Regions from separate parts of the Dactylosporangium sp. NPDC049140 genome, predicted to be linked through region 1. Evidence: riboswitches for the same ligand, from Rfam matches in the RefSeq annotation. Region 1 holds a riboswitch; the other holds the start of a gene.

The links. A riboswitch is a leader RNA that binds a small molecule or an ion and turns the genes downstream of it on or off. The one in region 1 is predicted to bind cyclic di-AMP.
Region 2: linked by a shared signal. The riboswitch ahead of AB0B76_RS02080 (NlpC/P60 family protein) and the one ahead of AB0B76_RS27005 (C39 family peptidase) in region 1 are both predicted to bind cyclic di-AMP.

Annotation. Positions count from the first base shown of each region.
Region 1 is NZ_JBEZDS010000017.1:170,031-177,296, reverse strand. It holds gene AB0B76_RS27025 (hypothetical protein) at 1-16, shown strand, start outside; gene AB0B76_RS27020 (DUF952 domain-containing protein) at 236-586, shown strand; gene AB0B76_RS27015 (hypothetical protein) at 651-1,583, opposite strand; gene AB0B76_RS27010 (cytochrome P450) at 1,782-3,140, opposite strand; cyclic di-AMP (ydaO/yuaA leader) riboswitch at 3,372-3,519, shown strand; gene AB0B76_RS27005 (C39 family peptidase) at 3,523-4,251, shown strand; gene AB0B76_RS27000 (NAD-binding protein) at 4,327-6,249, opposite strand; gene AB0B76_RS26995 (glycosyltransferase family 39 protein) at 6,443-7,266, shown strand, end outside.
Region 2 is NZ_JBEZDS010000001.1:463,094-470,359, forward strand. It holds gene AB0B76_RS02050 (hypothetical protein) at 1-324, shown strand, start outside; gene AB0B76_RS02055 (alpha/beta fold hydrolase) at 308-1,105, opposite strand; gene AB0B76_RS02060 (VOC family protein) at 1,166-1,459, shown strand; gene AB0B76_RS02065 (cytochrome D1 domain-containing protein) at 1,505-3,511, shown strand; gene AB0B76_RS02070 (class I SAM-dependent methyltransferase) at 3,520-4,152, opposite strand; gene AB0B76_RS02075 (LamG-like jellyroll fold domain-containing protein) at 4,876-5,085, shown strand; cyclic di-AMP (ydaO/yuaA leader) riboswitch at 5,194-5,328, shown strand; gene AB0B76_RS02080 (NlpC/P60 family protein) at 5,340-6,338, shown strand; gene dcd (dCTP deaminase) at 6,382-6,960, opposite strand; gene AB0B76_RS02090 (MarR family transcriptional regulator) at 6,941-7,266, opposite strand, start outside.

The DNA.
Region 1 (7,266 bases):
CTGCAGGTCACGGTGAGCATCGGCGTCGCGTCGGCCCGGAACTGCTCGCGCTCGCGGACCTGCGCCCGTACCAGGCCAAGAACGCCGGCCGCAACCGTGTGGTCGGGCCGGACCGCCGGCCGGTGCTCCAGGGTCTCAGCCCCCGGCCGCCCGGCGGGCGGCCGGAGCGCGAATGAGGCCGGCCGCAGGTGCCGTATCGACGACGGGCGTGAACCGGCCCGTAGGCTGTCGCAACATGATCTACCACATCGCGTTTGCGTCCGATTGGGAGAAGGCCGGGGAGCGGGGCGAGTACCGGCTGTCGACGAAGGGGCGCACCCTCGAAGAGCAGGGGTTCATTCACGGCGGTACCGCCGCGCAGGTCGCCCCGGTGGCCAACATGATCTATGGCTCGGACGAGGGGCTGGTCGTGCTCGCCGTCGACGAGGAGCGGCTGTCCGCGCCGCTGCGCTACGACGACGCGCCCGGCTGGGACGAGCCGTTCCCGCACATCTACGGGCCGCTGAACACGGACGCGGTCGTCGCGGTGCTTGCGCTGACCAGGGGCGCGGACGGGAAGTACGAGTTCACGCCGCCCGAGGGGTAGTCCGACGCCCGCGGACGGCGATGACCTGGCCGGTATCGCCTAACGGACGGGACTTCCGTTCCGCTCAGCGGATCTTGACGCTGTTGCCCTTGGCCATCGACCCCGATGCCCGGTACAGCGGCGCGGCGACGAGCGGGTCGGACCCTGTCGGGAACACCGTGAGGACGAGGGTGTCGTCGGTGCTCGGGGCGAGCCGGTCGCCGTCGATCGCCTCGACCGTGAACGGGTGCACGGTCGTCGTCCCGTCGACGGTCACCGTCGCGGTGCCGGTGAACCTGGCCCGGGAGTTGCCGGGGCCGTCGACCACGAGCCAGGCGAAGCCGTCGGCGTTCAGGGCGAGCGTGTGGCAGCCCTGCGCATTCGGGGTGCCGCAGTGGGTACCGGTGCGGTACGTGAAGGCGAAGTCGTTGCGGGGATCGAGCGTGCCGTGCTTGTGCTGGACCGTGAAGCCGTAGTCGGCGGCGTCGGTCTGGCCGGCACTGCCGAGGCCGGGCAGCACGTCGCCGTTGGCGAGGCTGGGCACGAGGTCCTTCTTGTTCTTGCCGGTGGCCGTCAGGCCCGACGCCGGGTCGTACAGGACGAGCATGGTCGTCGTCGTGGTACTCCAGTTGCCGGCCGCATCGCGGGCGCGCACGCCGACGGTGTGGACGCCGACACCGAGGCCGGCCCCGACCGAGGCGGACAGAAGGCCGCCGCCGTAGGCCATCGGCGTGCCGTGGCCGGGTCCGGGGTCCGTGCCGATGAAGTACTCACCGCCGGCCACACCGGACAGCGCGTCGCCGGCGGTCGCGGTGAGGATGGCGCTGCCGCCGACGAACTGCGGGTTCGCCGACCACACGGCGGCGCCGGTCGACGGCGCGGTCCGGTCGATGCTGATCGTCACGCCGCCCCGGAAGGAGGTGTACAGCAGCACGCCGGCGTCCGCACTGAGCTGCAGGCGCTCGCCGTACTGGGTCGGGGCGACCAGTTGCGTGGTCTCGCCGGTGGGCCCAGGCATACAGCGCGGGCACGGCGAACGTCTGCGCCGCGGCGATCGTGAGGGCCGTCGCCACCGTGGCCAGTCTTCGCATGAGGCCTCCTGCCGACGCGTACGACCGATTCTCCGACGGCGCCCGGGTCCGCGGCTCGGTTGAACGGCTCGCGTGGCGGCCGACTCGGGCCACCCGTTCCGTGAGGCGAAACCGCCCGGCAGCGCCTAGTTCCGGAACAGGGCGATCGGCTGCCCGTCCTTGGGGAACGGCAACGAGTGGTGGTCCAGCGGCGCGACGTAGCCGGGGTCGACGCTCCAGTGGTACCCGCGCAGCAGCCGGTGCATGATCGCCTTGACCTCCAGGCCGGCGAAGTACAGGCCGATGCACTTGTGCACGCCGCCACCGAAGGGCTCCCACGCGAAGCGGTGCGAGCGGTCCTCGCGGCGCTCGGGCGCGAAGCGCTCGGGGTCGAACGCCGCCGGGTTGCTCCAGTAGTCGTCCATCAGGTGGGTGAACTGGAGGCCGAGCATGCAGAGCGTGCGCGCCGGGATGCGGACGCCCTGCACGACGGTGTCCTTGACGGTATAGCGGACCAGCACCGGCACCGGTGCGCGCAGGCGCAGGGCCTCGCGCATGACCAGGTCGATCGAGACGAGCGACTCCAGTTCGGCCATCTCCGGCGCCGGTCCGAGGGCCAGCGCCTCGGCCCGGCAGCGCTCCTGCCAGGCCGGGTGCTGCCCGAGGTACTGCAACATCGTGGAAATGGTGATGGTCGACGTGTCGTGGGCCGCCATCATCAGGAAGATCATGTGGTTGACGACGTCGTCGTCGCAGAAGCGGTCGCCGTCCTCGGTCTCGATGTGACAGAGCACCGAGAAGATGTCGTCGGTCGCCTCGGCCCGCTTGACGGGCAGGTACCCCCGCAGGAACTGCTCGAGCACCTTCCGGCCGCGGTACGCCCGGCCCCAGCGCGTGAACGGCACGTCGGCCCGGACGATTCCGGCGGCGGCCTGCACGCAGGCGATGAACGCCCGGTTGACCCGCTCCATCTCGGCCGGGCCGGTGTTGCGGGCCCCACCCATGAACAGATCGGCGGCGATGTCGAGGGTCAGTTGCTTGAGGCGACGGTACGCCCGGAACTCCCGCCCGGCCTCCCAGTTCGCCATGCCATGCTCGACGGCGGGGTGCAGCCGGCGGGTGTAGCCGTCCAGCCGCCGCCGGGTGAACGCCTCCTGCATGATCCGCCGATGCCCGCGGTGCTCGTCGAAGTCGATGAGCATCAGGCCGCGGTGGAAGAACGGTCCCACCAGCTGCGACCAGGCCGGCTCGTTGGCGAACGCCTTGTCCCGGTTCTGCAGCGCCTCGCCGCAGGCGTCCGGGCCGAGCAGCAACACCGTGTCCTGGCCGAGCAGGTACGACGGCGCGACCGGGCCGTAGTGCTCCCAGTGGCGCCGGTAGAGCCGGATCGGGTCGCGCTGGTAGTCGAAGATCTGGCCGAGCCAGGGCAGGCCGCGGTCCTCGCGGCGCAGCTCCGCCAGCGGACGGGGGCCGGCGGTGGGCGGCTCCGTAGGCCGGGCCGTCATGGCTCACCTCGCGATGGCATCCTCGTTCCACCCAGCCTGATTCCGGGCGGCCATCGTGTCAACCACCATGTCCGCCCCCGGGCCTGGACGTCGGACTGTCAAGGGTGTCCGCCGTCGAAGGCCTGCATTTGTAGGAGGGGTGGGGTGGGGCGGACGGGGTGGGCCGGTGGATGTACCGACCAGTAATGTCCACGTGTCTGAGCTGGTCGTTTGCCATCGCCAGATGGCGCCGGCCCGGACCCGTCGAGTCGCATCGTTGCGAGCCGGGGACCCAAGCAGTCCCGGGGTGAATCCGTCGGCCTCCTCACGTAGGTCGTGGTAGGGCGTGCTTCCCGCCCGAATCCGTCAGCTAACCCGGTAGACGGCATCGGAAGGAGCCTTGATGCACCAACGCTTCACCGCGCTGTTTCGCCGCCCGATCCCCGCACTGCTCGGGACCGCCTCGCTGGTGGTGGTCTCCGTGGCGACCGCGGCACTGCTCAACGGGGGCGCCGCGCCGGCCGACGCGCACCCCGTCGGCACCGCGGCGCTGAGCACCGCGACGCCCGTACAGCCGGAGGCGACCACGCCGCCGGCCCCCGACCTGCTGGACACCGCGCCGGCCGAGAACACGGTCAACTTCGACTTCCAGTTCCAGCCCAACTTCTACTACTGCGGCCCGGCCTCGACCCGCATCGCGCTGACGTCGGTGGGCGCCGACCTGTCGCAGAACGACGTCGCCGCTCGCCTCGGCACCACGGTGAACGGCACCAACTCGGTCGCCGACGTGACCAGGGCAATGAACGGCGTTCTGGGCAAGGAGGTGTACCAGGCCCGCTTCATCGCTGGCCAGCGGGCCTCGGCCGGCGAGGCGCGCGAACTGCAGTACGACGCCGTCCGTGCGCTGAGCACCGGCCGGGCCCTGGTCGCCAACATCGTGGGCGGCGCCACCGACCAGGCCGGCACCTACCACGAGTTCCCCGGCGGACACTACATCTCCCTGGTCGGCTACCGCGACCACGGCCGCGCCGTGCTCATCGCCGACCCGTCGGGCATGTTCGGCCCGCGCACGTACTGGATGTCCACGGACGCCCTGGCCAACTGGGCGGCGGCGCGCGGCTACGTGGCCTGAACCACCTCCGTGAGCGGCGGCAACGTTTCGGGGAGCATTGTTGCCGCCCTCACGGTCGGGCCAGGTCGGGCCCGTTCAGTCCTTGGCCAGGACGATCACACGGTCGTCCGGGGCGAACGTCACGCTCGCCGCCTTGTCCGGGTTGAGCACGATCCCGTACGCGGGCGCGGCCTGCGCGTTCGCGGCCAGCCGGTAGCCGACCGCCGACTCGCCGCGCAGGCGGGCCGCCTCCAGCACCGTCTGGAAGTTGAGCGGGTGGCCGGCGCGGACGTACAGCTCGGCGGGCTTCAGGTAGATCTCGCTGCCGCCGGCGTCGAACAGCCGGCCGAACACGTCGGCGAGGTGCGGGTTCTCCGAGACCTGGGTCGTCATCAGGCTCAGCAGCTTGTCGCTGACGATGAAGTCGTCGGCCTGGGTGACCTGGGCCAGCTGGCGGTTGCGGTCGTCGCCCATCTCGCTGACGATCGAGAACTTCCCGTCGAGCTTCTGCTCCATGTCGCGCAGGTGCAGCAGCGTCACGAGGGTCCGCGAGTCGGCGACCTGCCGGTCGACGTCGTCGTAGCACAGCGCGATGACGTGGTCGAAGTCGTCGATGCCGAGCGCCTCGAGCACGGCCCGGTCGGCGCTGTCGTCCTCGGTGAGGCTCAGCGACAGGTTCCGCACCTCGGCCGCGAGCCGCTTCAGGCTCAGCGACACGTCGTGGTGCCGCGCCACGACGACGACCTCGGAGCCGGCCGTCAGATACTGGTCGAGCTGCTCGACGACCCCGACGGCCCGCTGGTTCCAGCCGAGGATCAGGGCCCGCTTCGGCGCCGGCACGGGGTCGGGGCCGGCCACGATCAGCTCATGGTGGATCGGCGCGGGCGGCGCCATCACGACGGTGTCGTCGTCGGCGGAGATGGCGAGCAGGTGGTCGCCGTCGGCGATGCGGTAGTCGCTCGGCGGGTTCAGCAGCACGGTCCCGTTGCCCTGGCGCACGCCGAAGATCGCCGACGTGCGGTACGAGTGCAGCGCGGCGGAGTACGGCTGCCCGGCCAGGCTCGGCTCGTGCCGCACGTAGATCTCGTCACCGCCGAAGTCCAGCAGGTCGGTGTAGACGACGGACAGCCCCGACTGCAGGCACGTCTGGACGATCAGGCGGGCGGCCACGCTGGTGGCGTCGATGAGGTACGCGGCCGGACCGCCGGCCAGGCGCGCGGCGGGCATGTTCGACTGGTCGGCGACGCTGCCGACGATCGTGCACCGGTTCTCGGCCTTCGTGACGGACAGCAGCATCTTGACGAGGTGCGCGTCGCGGTCGTGCCCCGAGCCGGTGAGGATGATGACGGACCGGGCCTCGGCGATGTTCACCAGCGTGATGTCGTCCGGGTCGAGCGGGTCGCCGGTGCGGCACACGACGCTCGTGCTGCGCAGGTCGCCGACCTTCGCCCGGATCTCGTCCTCCATCTCGACCTTGTCCTTGTCGGCGAGTACGGCCACACAGGCTCGTCGCTTGTTGCCGTTGGCCTCGACGAGCTCGCCGATGACCGTGAACACCTGGTCGGACCAGCCGAGGATCACCGTGTGACCGGTCTCGAGCACGATCGAGCGGCCCTTGCGCAGCTCCTGCAGCTTGGCGTCGAGGCCGGTGGTCAGCACGCCGATGAACGCCGTGACGATGAAGATGCCGCCGATGGTGATGAGGAACGCGACGGCCACGAACTCCCAGTGCCCGCCGGTGTCCCCGGCAACGTCACCGGGGTCGAGCGCATGCAGCACGGCCTGCCACACCGACGCGAAGAACCCGCGGGGCTCGCCGTCCGCCGGGTTGGGGTCGACCAGCCACACCAGGAGCCCGCCGGCGAGCACCACCGCCACGGAGGCCAGGCCCAGCCAAGCGACGAGGGCCGACGTCCCCTTCGACATCGTCCGGTCGAACCAGTATCTGAAACGGCGACGCAGCGTGGCGGCGGCCATGAGCACCTCGGCGGGCTGGAAATCGGGCAGATCGGCGCACAATATAGCCCTTGGTAACGGCCGCGCTGTCACCTGCTTGTCGTCTGCTGCTGCAACCTTCAAGGCGCCCGCGTCGGCGGGGCCGGCTCGTGCACGAGGATGACCCGCCTCCTCCGATTGGTGTACCCCGGTCTCCGACCATGAAATCCGCCGTGCGGCGCATGCGTGGCCCGGTGACCGCTGACAGCCTGGAGCGGTGGATGTCCTGAGAACCACCGAGGCGCCCCCGCCGGTCGGCGTCGCCGCGTTCGACCGGCGGGTGCTCGCGGTCGGCGGCGTCGTGTTCGCCGTGCTGATGGCCCTGTCGACCCGGTACGGGTTCCAGCGCGACGAGCTGTACTTCCTCGACTGCGCCCGGCACCTGCAGGCCGGCTACGTCGACCAGCCGATGCTGGCCCCCCTGCTGGCCCGGGTGTCGCTGGAGCTGTTCGGCGAATGGCTTCCCGGGCTGCGGCTGTGGCCGGCGCTGGCGGCGGGGGCGACCGTGGTGATCGGCGGGCTGACCGCCCGCGAGTTCGGTGGTACGCGCCGCGTGCAACTGTTCGCGGCCGTCGCCACCGCCACCATGCCCGCGCTGTGGGCGGCCGCGCACGTTGCCAACACGACGCCGTACGCAGTGCTGGCGCTGGCCGCGCTCGCGTTCGTCGTCGCGCGGGTCGGGCGTACCGGCGATCCGCGGTGGTGGCTGCTCGCCGGCCTGGTCGCGGGTCTGGGGCTGGCGAACAATCACCAGGCCGCCTTCTTCGCGTTCGCCGTCGTCGCCGGCGCCCTGCTCAGCGGCGGGCGGCGGCTGCTGTTCAACGGCTGGTTCGCCGGCGGGGTCGCGATCGCCGCCGCGTTCGCCGGGCCCGAGATCTGGTGGCAGGCCCAGCACGGCTGGGCGACGATCGAGATGACCCGGAAGCTGAACCAGGAGAACGGCGGTCTGCCCAACGCCCCGGTGTGGGTGGTCGGCCAGCTGCTCATGGCGAGCCTGGCCCTCGTCTGGGTGTGGGTCGCCGGCCTGCGTCACCTGTGGCG
Region 2 (7,266 bases), on a different contig from region 1:
GCCGGGTACTTCCTCGGCCCGAACGACACCAACCCCGAGGACAAGTTCGCGCACTTCGGGCCCGGCTACCGCGACACGATCATCTACCTCAACGGGGTCATCCGGCAGCGCACCTCGCCGGCGGTGACCGAGAAGCAGAAGCAGATGATCCGCGCGGACATCCGGTTCTGGAAGGCCACCAACCTGGTGATGCCGGTCGGGTACTACAACGAGAAGGTCCTGCGCGAGACGATCGACAAGCTGGTCGCCCCGGACGTGGCGCCGGCCCAGGTCGTCGACGGGGTCTACCTCTGGGACGTGCGCTCGATCAGCGGCACCGGCTGAGCACCAGCTCCGCGGCCCGGCGGGGATGCATCTCGGGGATCCAGTGGCGCACGCCGCGCAGGATCTCGAAGGTGTACTCCCCGTCGACCCACCGCCCGCAGCGGCGCGCCAGCCGCTCGGTGACGAACTCGTCGCCGTCGCCCCAGGCGAAGAGCGTCGGCACGGTGACCCGCGGGAACTGCTTGCGGCCGGGGACGAGCATCGCGCGGTACCAATGCAGCGCCCTTCGGTTTTTCGCCGTGGCGTAGCGGCGCGCATGCTCGGCCCCGAGCCCGCTGCGCACGAGCCGGCGCTCCAGGAACCGGGGCGTCAGGGCCAGCTCCGGCAGGACCGGCAGCTGGAAGAGGCCGATATAGGCCGAGCGCCACAGCTGCCTCGCCCCGGCCCCGGCCCACGCGCCGCGGTGCGGAACCGACAACGCGGTGAGCGTGCGGACGCGCTCGGGGTGCCGCCCGGCCACGTGGAACGCGAGCGCGGCGCCCCAGTCGTGACCGGCCAGGTCGAACCGGTCGACCCCGGCGGTCCGCGCCAGCGCGAGCACGTCGGTCGTCAGGACGTCCAGGGTGTACCGCCGCCGCGAACCCGGGCTCCCGTGCTCCGCGTATCCGCGCAGCTCGGGCACGAGCACCCGCCGCCCCGCGGCCACGAGCAGCTCCGCGACCCCGGCCCAGGCCCGGCGGTCCTGCGGGAACCCGTGCAGCAGCACGACCGCGGGCGCGCCGGGGTCCCCGAGATCATCGACCTCGAACTCGAGCCCGTCGTTGGCGAATCGCTCGACCATCCGATCATTCTGCGCCCGGGTCTTGAACCTGACGGACCGTGAGGACCTAGCGTCGACGGCGTGGAGCCGGGGCCCGACGGCATCGTCTTCCACGCCGAGGTGGAGGCGGGCGACGGGGTGATCTGGCTGCATCGGGTCTCGCCGGACTTCGGTCTGGCCTCGCCGCGCACGCTCGGCGTGACCACCGCGGGCGTGTCGGTCCTGGTCGACGACGTGGACGCGCACCATGCGCGGGTCGCCGCCACGGGGGCGGCGATCGTGTACGCGCCGATGGACCAGCCCTACGGCGTGCGCGAGTACAGCGTCCGCGACCCCGAGGGCGGCCTCTGGTCGTTCATGACCCCACTGGACTGATTTGCCGGGACAACATCGATCGGCGTTGCGAGCCATAATCCGTTCGTGCGTAAACCCCTCTTTGCCGGGATTACGGCGGCGGCGGTCGGTGCGGCCGTCACGCTCGTGGCCCCGGTGACTCCGGCCATCGCGGCCACCGCGGCCCGGCCGGTCATCTACGTTGCCGACACCGACGGCAACTATCTCGGCGTGTTCGACGCGAACACCTACGAGTACCTCACCGTCATCCCCGTCGCCCTGCGCCCCACCGGCCTGGCGGCCACCCCGGACGGCGGCCGGGTCTACCTCACCGAAAACGGCGCCGCCCAGGTCTCGGTGCTCGACACCGCGACAAGCACCGTCGTCAAGACCATCGCCGTCGGCACCGAGCCGCGCGGCATCGCGATGACCCCCGACGGCGGCCGCATCTACGTCGTGAGCGGGTCCAACACGGTGAAGGCGATCGACACGGTCACCAACGCGGTCGTCGCCACCATCGGCGTCGGCACCGACCCGGACCACCTCGTCGTGAGCCCGGACGGCCGGCGCGTCTACGTGCCCAACTCCGGCAGCGGCAACCTGACGGTCATCGACACGGCCACGAACACGGTCGCCGCGACCGTCGCCGTCGGCCACGAGCCGCACGCGGTCGCGCTGACCCCGGACGGCCGGCGCGCCTACGTGGCCAACTCCGCCGCCAACACCGTCTCGGTGCTCGACCTCACGACGAACACGATCACCGCGACCGTGCCCGTCGGCAGCCAGCCGCTCGGCATCGCCGTCACGCCGGACGGTGGCCTCGCCTACGTGTCCAACTCGCTCGGCAACACCGTGTCGGTGCTCGCCACCGCCACGGACAAGGTCATCGCGACCGTCCCGACCGGCAAGGGGCCGAAGACGGTGACGATGGCGGCCGACGGCACCCACGTCGTCGTGGCCAACCACACCGACGGCACGCTGACGGTGATCGACCCGGCCACCAACGCGACGACGACGACCGACTACGTGGGCGAGGGCCCGGCGGGCCTGGCGATCGCGACGGTGCAACCGGCCCCGCCGACCGCGAACCTCGTGCTCTCGTCGCTGCCGGAGTCGAGCCGCGTCTCGTTCGACGCGTCGGCCTCGAAGCACGGTTTCGGCTTCAACATCGGCTTCAGTGTCGACTGGGGCGACGGCACCGCCCCGAGCGGCCAGAACTTCCACGACTACGCGCACGGCGGGACGTACACCGTGACCCTGACGGTGACCGACGACCTGAACGTGAAGGCGACCGCGAAGCAGCAGATCTCGGTGCAGCCCATCACCCGCATCTTCTCGATGCTGTCGGCCAGCAACCTGCGGTACGTCTCGGCCGAGACGGCCGGCGCGGACCCGCTGGTCGGCAACCGGACCGTGGCCGGGGCGTGGGAGACGCTGTTCCAGGTCGATGTGGGTGGCGGCGCGGTGGTGTTCCGGGCCGGGATCAACGGCAGGTACCTCACCGTCGACCCGGCCGGCAAGCTGACCGCGAACGGCGCGGCGCGCGACGACGGGTCCCGCTTCAAGGTCATCGCCGGGGCGAACGGGTCGTTCAGCCTGCTGTCGGTGTCCAACAACCGGTACGTCAGCGGCAACAACGGCTCCGGCCCGCTCACCGCCGACCGTGCCGCGATCGGCCCGTGGGAGCAGTTCTACGCGACGAGGACCACCAACATATCGATCGAGGCGCAGGCCAACTACAACTACGTGACGGCGGAGAACGGCGGCAACGCGTCGCTGATCGCCAACCGTGGCGCGCCCGGCCCGTGGGAGACGTTCGACGAGATCGAGGTCGGGGACGGGTACGTCGCCTTCTTCTCGCACGCCAACCAGCGCTTCGTGACGGCGGAGAACGGCGGCAACGCGCCGCTCATCGCCAACCGCACCGCCGTCGGCGCGTGGGAGAAGTTCTACCTGTCGGCCGGCTGGAACAGCACCGTCAGCATCCGCGCCAACGCCAACAACCTCTACGTGACGGCGGAGAACGGCGGCCGGTCGCCGCTGATCGCCAACCGCCCCGTGGCCTCGGTCTGGGAAGGGTTCACCGGACTGTAGGGAGAGCTCTACCGACGGGCGAACACGGCGGCGCCCGGGGTCTTCGCGGCGAGGTCCAGCAGATGCTGGGCCTCGACCGTGAAGCCGGCCTCCTCCAGCCAGGCCGTCACCTTGGCCGGCGGGCGGAGATGGACGTGGACTCGCATCGGGTGGCCGCCATAACCCTCGGTCTTCAGCCGGTGCGCGTCGCCCACGTGGAAGCCCAGCAGCAGCCGGCCGCCGGGGCGCAGGACCCGATGGAAGTGGGCCAGCACCTGCGGCACCAGGTCGTCCGGGATGTGGATCAGGGACCAGAAGGCGATCACGCCGTCGAGCGAGGCCGCCGGCAGGTCGAGTCCGGTCATGTCGCCGACCTCGAAGGCGAGGGCCGGGTGCGTCGTACGGGCCAGGTCGACCATCGCCGGGGACAGGTCGATGCCGAAGGCGTCCACGCCGGCCGCGTGCAGGTACGCCGTGATATGGCCCGGCCCGCACCCCACGTCGGCCACGCGGGCGCCCGGCGGCAGCAGCGCCGCGAACAGGTCGAGGGTCGCCCGCAGGTAGGCGTCGTTCGTCAGCGCATCCCGGACCAGGTCCGCGTAGCTGGTCGCGACGGTGTCGTAGGACGCTCGCGTGTCGTTGCGCCAATCCTCGGGGGCCACGAGCGGCAACGTTAGCCCTTGAAACGTAGCCGTCCGAGTGACTGCGCGGATCACGGCATTCGCGGCATCATGTCCGGTTATGCGCCGCCGGCGGTTGTTGTGTGCTCTGCTCGCCGGTCTCGTCGTGGTGGCCGGGCTCGCGGTTCGCTGGGCGGCGGCCCCGTCGGATCTGTCCACCCGGCCCGGCGCGGCCGCTTCGGCCGGCCCGTTCGATGCCGGGGCCGGCCCGTTCGTGGCCGGTCCCGGCATGGGCAGCGCGCCGGGAGTGGGGCCGGCTCCGAGCGCAACGGCGGCGCACGGGAGCGGGGCCGGCATCCGGTACACCTTCGACGGCGGCCTCGGCGAGCCGGTCACCGACGCGGCGGGGCGGCTCGGCCTGCGGGCGGCGGGCAGCTCTCCACCGTCGCCCACGACGGCGGACTTGCGGTGCACTTTCCGCCGCGGTGTGAGCATTACGGTGCGAAGAGTTGCGCCCGGACCATCCTGCAGAGTGGTCCGGCCGGATTCTCAATCCGGGCCGCGGATCCATTACGTACGGAGCCACCGTCCTGGTTCAGCCGAATGAGACTTCTAAAGGCGCCAATGTTGACCAGAAAGGGTTCCCGGTCGGTGACAGTCAGTTCAAACTGCAGGTCGACGGCGAGGCCGGACAGCCCGGTTGTGTGATTGTCGGCACTGGTTCGAGCGCAATTTTCGTGGCCGTCGCGGCACGGTCCATCGCCGATGGACGGTGGCAACCGGATCGCGTGTTCGCGCGGTAACTCCCTGCTCACGGTGGTCGTGGACGGCGCCGAAGCGGGACGCACCGCGGTACCGCCGTCACTGTCGATAGCGAACGACGATCCGTTGTGTATTGGCGGCAAGGGAACCAGCGCGAACAACGATCAGTTCGTGGGCGCAATCGATGATGTGTTCGTCACTCAAATCGCCTGACCTTAGGGACAAATCGGACGACAATCGGGCTCCGACTTGAACCTGGGAACGGTGCGCCCTTAACGTGAATTCCGGTCGGCTGGATGTCCGCGCCCCACCCGGGTGCGCCAGGCGGCACCGTCGAGTCGAATTTCGAACCGGGGACCCACGTGTTCCATCGGGGTGAATCCGCGCGATTGCGCGGTAGGGCGACCTTCCCGCCCGAACCCGTCAGCTAACCCGGTAGGCGGCCAGGAAGAAGGAGTAACTCCTCGGTGGAGACCCATCTGAGGTGGTCGAGGCGGCCCTCCCGTCTGCTGCGGCTCCTCGTCGCCACCCTTGGCGGTCTGTCCCTCGCCCTCGGCATCACTGGCCTCGCGCACGCGGACCCCTCGCCGGGCGAGGTCGAGAAGCAGATCGACGAGAAGTGGAACCAGATCGAGCCGGTCATCGAGCAGCACAACAAGCTCAAGCTCGAGCTCGCCGCCAACAAGACCAAGCAGAAGCAGCTCGAGGACCAGATCGCCCCGCTCAAGGCCCAGGTGGACGCCGCCTTCGACAAGGTGAGCGCGTTCGCGGTCCTGCAGTACAAGAACGGGCGCGTCTCGAAGCTCGACGCCATGCTCACCACGGGGTCGCCGGACACGTTCGTCGACCAGATGACGTTGCTCAACATGGTGGCCAAGGACGAGCAGTCGCGGATCAAGGACGTTCTCGTCGCCAAGCAGCAGTACGACGCCAAGAAGGGCCCCATCGACCAGCTCATCGCGCAGCAGGCCGAGCAGGAGGCCGCGCTGGCGAAGCAGGAGACGCAGGTCAACGCCGACATCAAGACCCTGCAGGACATGCGCATGCAGGCGTACGGCAGCGGGGCCGGCACCGGCTCGCTCGCGCCGGTCGCGTGCCCGCAGCAGTACGACGGCTCGCCGGGCAGCAAGGCCGCCCAGGTCGCGTGCAAGCAGATCGGCAAGAAGTACGTCTGGGCGACCGAGGGGCCGAACACGTTCGACTGCTCGGGCCTGACGATGTACTCGTGGAAGCAGGTCGGCGTCACCTACCTGCGGCACTACACGATGTGGCAGTACGAGGACACCAAGCGCGTGGCGCGGGCCGACCTCAAGGCCGGTGACCTCGTCTTCTTCTACTCCGACAAACACCACGTCGGGCTGTACGTCGGCAACGGCTGGATGGTGCACGCACCGAACTCGAGCCAGCCCGTACAGATGAAGAAGATCGATTCTGAGCCGATATCCGGGTACGGCCGGGTGGCGTGACTTTGACGAAGGGCGGGCCTGCGGGCCCGCCCTTCGTGTTTCGTCATTTGGTCGGCCAGGTCCGCCAGTTTTGCCAGGAGCGGCTCGGCGTCGGTCCGCGCTGGCCCTGGTACCGCGAGCCGTACACCGCCGAGCCGTAGGGGTGCTCGGACGGCGAGGACAGCCGGAAGATGCACAGCTGCCCGATCTTCATGCCCGGCCACAGGCGGATCGGCAGGTTGGCCACGTTGGACAGCTCCAGCGTCACGTGCCCGGAGAAACCGGGGTCGATGAAGCCGGCGGTCGAGTGCGTCAGCAGCCCGAGCCGCCCCAGACTCGACTTGCCCTCCAGCCGCCCGGCGAGCTGGTCGCCCAGCGTGATCACCTCGAGCGTGGACGCGAGCACGAACTCCCCCGGATGCAGCACGAAGGATTCGCCGTCGTCCACCTCGACCATCGACGTGAGCTCGTCCTGCTGGATGGCCGGGTCGATGTGCGTGTAGAGATGGTTGTTGAACACCCGGAACCACCGGTCGAGCCGCACGTCGATGCTGGACGGCTGCACGAGCGCCGGATCGAAAGGCTCGAGGCGCAGCTGGCCGCCTTCGAGCTCCTTGTTGAGGTCACGGTCGGATAGCAGCACCCTCTGAGGTTACGGGGTTCGCTTCGTCGGCCGCCCTGGTGGTCGCGGTGAGCGCCCTTTTCAGCACTTCCGCCGAGATCTCGATCTCCTCGGTGGTGAAGTGCGAAAAAGCTTCCCGCATGTGTACCCCCAGAGGCGCGAAAAACTCGTGCGCCAGCGCCTGGGCCTTGGGCTGGATGTGCAGGTGCAGCCGCCGCCGGTCCTCGGGATCGGGCCGCCGCTCGACGTGCCCGGCGCGCTCGAGCCGCACGAGGAGCGCCGTGGTGGCCGCGGGGCTGAGCGAGACCCTCCGAGCGAGCTCCCCGG